2 regions of the Psychrobacillus sp. FSL K6-1267 genome follow, and region 1 is predicted to be linked to the other one. Evidence: a T-box and tRNA genes for the amino acid it is inferred to sense, from the RefSeq annotation. Region 1 holds a T-box; the other holds one or more tRNA genes.
The links. A T-box is a leader RNA that pairs with one kind of tRNA and senses whether it is charged. The one in region 1 lies ahead of alaS (alanine--tRNA ligase), so its partner is inferred to be a tRNA-Ala.
Positions count from the first base shown of each region.

Region 2: it encodes a tRNA-Ala, which carries the amino acid that the T-box ahead of alaS (alanine--tRNA ligase) is inferred to sense. The anticodon was not compared.

Region 1 covers NZ_JBBOOR010000001.1:2,439,457-2,441,644, reverse strand. The annotation lists gene recD2 (SF1B family DNA helicase RecD2) at 1-762, shown strand, start outside; T-box leader at 801-1,014, shown strand; gene alaS (alanine--tRNA ligase) at 1,061-2,188, shown strand, end outside.
Region 2 covers NZ_JBBOOR010000001.1:3,960,462-3,962,649, forward strand. The annotation lists gene rocF (arginase) at 1-536, opposite strand, end outside; gene MHB55_RS20295 (GNAT family N-acetyltransferase) at 607-1,185, opposite strand; tRNA gene MHB55_RS20300 (tRNA-Ala) at 1,298-1,370, opposite strand; tRNA gene MHB55_RS20305 (tRNA-Gln) at 1,392-1,466, opposite strand; tRNA gene MHB55_RS20310 (tRNA-Tyr) at 1,472-1,555, opposite strand; tRNA gene MHB55_RS20315 (tRNA-Val) at 1,577-1,652, opposite strand; tRNA gene MHB55_RS20320 (tRNA-Thr) at 1,760-1,832, opposite strand; tRNA gene MHB55_RS20325 (tRNA-Asn) at 1,840-1,914, opposite strand.

The sequences.
Region 1 (2,188 bases):
TTGAAAGCAGCATTATCGAAGGGACAATCCATCCGAGAAATTCAGGTTCTAGCTCCTATGTATCGTGGACCGGCTGGGATTGACACGCTAAATAAGATGATTCAAGAAATGGTCAATCCAAATCCAGACGGTACAAGAAAAGAGATGACCTTCGGAGAAACTATTTATCGGATAGGAGATAAAGTACTTCAGCTGGTCAACCAACCAGAAAGTAATGTCTTTAATGGTGATATGGGTGAGGTAGTGGCTCTTTTTAAAGCAAACGAAACAGTGGAAAAGAAAGAGATGCTAGTCGTATCATTTGATGGCAATGAAGTAACATATGAAAAAAATGATTTGAATCAAATTACTCTTGCCTATTGTTGCTCTGTCCATAAGTCACAAGGCAGTGAATTCCAAACGGTTATTATGCCGGTTACTAGAAGCTATATGAAAATGCTTAGACGCAATTTGTTGTATACAGGTATAACAAGAGCAAAAAACTTTTTAATTCTTTGTGGCGATCCGGAAGTTTTTACTTTTGGAGTGAAACGAACGGATGATTTACAGCGTTTAACAACGTTAAAGGAACGTCTTGCGGACGAAGAAACAGTAGAAGATGCAAAATCAATAGCTGAAGAAATAGAAGCAAAAGAAGTTACAAGTCAATCTACGCAGGATGATTTAGTCACTACTTATTTATCCTCAGACAATTATCATTCGATTGACCCAATGATTGGCATGAAGGGTATAAATCCCTATCAGTTCTTAGATTCGGATTGACAGAGGACAAATAGTTACTTATAATCAGAATTGTATATATGAAAATGTAGACGGAGAAAGTACTATTGTTAGCTGATTAGAGAAGGGTTCCATGGCTGAAAGAATCCCCAGATTATAACAATTAGGAAAGCTACTTCTGAGTGCAGCTAATACCTGCCGTTTAACCGCGTTAAGGTTTCTTGAGAGACATGGCAGAAATACACTGCTATGTAACTAGGGTGGTACCGCGAAATAATAGCTTTCGTCCCTTTTAGGGATGAGGGCTTTTTTTATTTTATTTTTTTAGGAGGAATGAAAGATGAAACAGTTAACAGGTGCACAAATTAGACAAATGTATTTAGATTTCTTTATCGAAAAAGGCCATACACAAGAGCCTTCAGCGCCACTTGTACCCATTAATGATCCATCATTATTATGGATAAATAGTGGTGTTGCAACTCTAAAAAAATATTTTGATGGACGAGTGATTCCTGATAATCCCCGTATCACCAATGCACAAAAATCAATCCGTACGAATGACATTGAAAATGTGGGAAAGACGGCAAGACACCATACCTTCTTTGAAATGTTAGGGAATTTCTCAATTGGAGAATATTTCAAAAAGGAAGCTATCCAATGGGCGTGGGAATTTCTAACTGATGAAAAATGGATGGCTTTTGAACCCGAAAAACTATCAATTACGATCCATCCTGAGGATGAAGAAGCATATGTTATTTGGAGAGATGAGATCGGCATTCCAGAAGAAAGACTTATTCGATTAGAAGGGAATTTCTGGGACATTGGAGAAGGTCCAAGTGGTCCAAACTCCGAAATATTCTATGACCGAGGTGAGTCCTATGGCAATGATATAAATGATCCTGAGCTATATCCAGGAGGAGAAAATGAACGTTATTTAGAAATTTGGAATTTAGTTTTCTCTGAGTTTAACCATAACCCTGATCATACGTACACTCCACTTCCAAAGCAAAACATTGATACAGGCATGGGCTTGGAGCGTATGGCTAGTGTGGTGCAAAATGTTCCAACCAACTTCGACACAGATTTATTTATACCTATCATTCGACAAACAGAACAAATTTCTGGAAAAGAATATAGACTAAATAGTGTAGACGACGTTGCATTCAAAGTAATTGCAGATCACATTCGAACTGTTGCTTTTGCGATTGGAGATGGGGCTTTACCTTCAAATGAGGGAAGAGGTTATGTACTTAGAAGGCTACTACGCAGAGCAGTTCGTTTTGCAAAACAGCTAGGAATCGACCAACCATTTTTATTTGAACTAGTGCCTGTTGTAGGAGAAATTATGCAAGATTTCTATCCAGAGGTTACAGAAAAGAAAGATTTTATTATGCGAGTTATTAAAACGGAGGAAGAAAGATTCCACGAAACGTTACATGATGGACTTAGCATTTTAGAAAAGGTTATC
Region 2 (2,188 bases), 1.5 Mb from region 1:
TCAACTGAACGTGCTCCGATGATTACAATGTTCTCCGGTTTAATCTTTGGCGCAAAGTCACGGATATTCACTAAATCATCATGACCTAGGCCGATACTTACTGCTAGCGGCATTCCGTGAATATTACCTGATGGAGATGTTTCAGCTGTGTTTAAGTCAGCATGAGCATCATACCAAATAACACCTAGATTTTCATATTGATCCGAGAGCCCTGCTAATGTACCAATTGCAATGCTATGGTCTCCTCCAAGGACAAGTGGAAATTCTCCTTCTGTCACAACGGAATGGACTTTGTTAGCTAAAGCTGTATTTGCTTCTATCACTTGTTCTAAATTTCGAAGAGTTGTATTAGGTGACTTTTCTTCTCTAGTTTGACTGATTAAAATGTCTCCTTCATCTTTCACCGTATGCCCAAGAGCTTTTAAACGCTCAACGACACCAGCATATCGTATGGCACTAGGTCCCATGTCGACTCCTCTTCTATTTTGCCCAAGATCCATAGGAACACCGATAATTGATACATTTAATTTATTCATTATTTTATACCCCCTTCAGTTCATACATCCATTGTAAATCCTAAGGGTCAGTTGGCTCAACCGAGCAATTTTATGTATATTTATTCAATAAAAACTTTAGTTGTTTTTTAACCTCTGCCCACTCATAATCCACAATGGAGTATACCACTGTATTTCTAACTGTTCCATCAGACCTGATGCGTTCATTTCTTAACACACCTTCTCTGATACCCCCAATCCTTTCAATTGCTTGTTGAGATGGCAAATTTAGCTCATCAGTTTTAAACTGTACGCGGATCATACCAAGATCTTCAAAGCAATAATTGAGCAGCAAAAGTTTACATGTCGTGTTCACATGTGTACGTTGATATTGTTTTCCATAGAAAGTAGAACCGATTTCACAAGCATGATTAACTCGATCTATGTTATAAATGCGAGTAGTACCCATTATTTTTTTGGTAGTAGTGTGTTCTACTACATAAGCAATAGCATTTTTTTGGTCATTCATCTGCTCAATACCAGCTTGTAGCCATTGCCTTAACTGCTGCTCATCCTCTATCTTATTTAGCATATATTTAAATACGCTAGGCTCGTATAGCTCCCATAGCATAGATATATCCGATTCGGTTAATAACCTTAACGTAACGTCTTTATGAGTTAATTTTTCCACCGATTACACACCCTTTGTTCTTTTTTCTAATCATAACGCTTTTAGAGTATGATGAATATATTTTTTGAATCAAAAAAACTCTTCCCATATTAAATGGAAAGAGTTTTATAGATGGAGCCTAGCGGGATCGAACCGCTGACCTCCTGCGTGCAAGGCAGGCGCTCTCCCAGCTGAGCTAAGGCCCCACAATTTATGCTGAGTTGTAATGGCTGGGGTACCTGGATTCGAACCAGGGCATGACGGAATCAAAATCCGTTGCCTTACCGCTTGGCTATACCCCAATAACTGGTGGAGGGGGACGGATTCGAACCGCCGAACCCTAAGGAGCGGATTTACAGTCCGCCGCGTTTAGCCACTTCGCTACCCCTCCAGGCTAATCATAAAACATAAATGGTGGAGGATGACGGGCTCGAACCGCCGACCCTCTGCTTGTAAGGCAGATGCTCTCCCAGCTGAGCTAATCCTCCGTTGCTGTGTCCTAATTAAAAACCGGACAATAAATATTTTAGCATAAAGCTATCTTCAAAACAAGCACTTTTTTATGTATGTTTTCCCTGCTTTTAGTAATGAGAAAAGCTTCCAACCGGATTTGAACCGGTGACCTCTTCCTTACCATGGAAGCACTCTACCTACTGAGCTATGGAAGCATAAAAATGGCTCCGAAGGTAGGACTCGAACCTACGACCGATCGGTTAACAGCCGATTGCTCTACCACTGAGCTACTTCGGAACGTTCTTATCATTTAAAGTACAAATATAATTATAACAAGTATACTTTAAATTTCAAGCTTAATTTAGATATTTTCCCAATGAAATATTTAAAATGTAATATTATAGAATTTAAGGAGTTAAAGTAAAATATTTAGTTTAAATATGTGTCCTTTTTCTATATTTGGAATTATTTCATTGGAATTGCTTCACCATGTTATATTGGCCTTTAAATATTTAATTATACAGGGAAAGTTAGTTTAATTGATCCTTCTGAAATGGATAGTGTGTTTCCT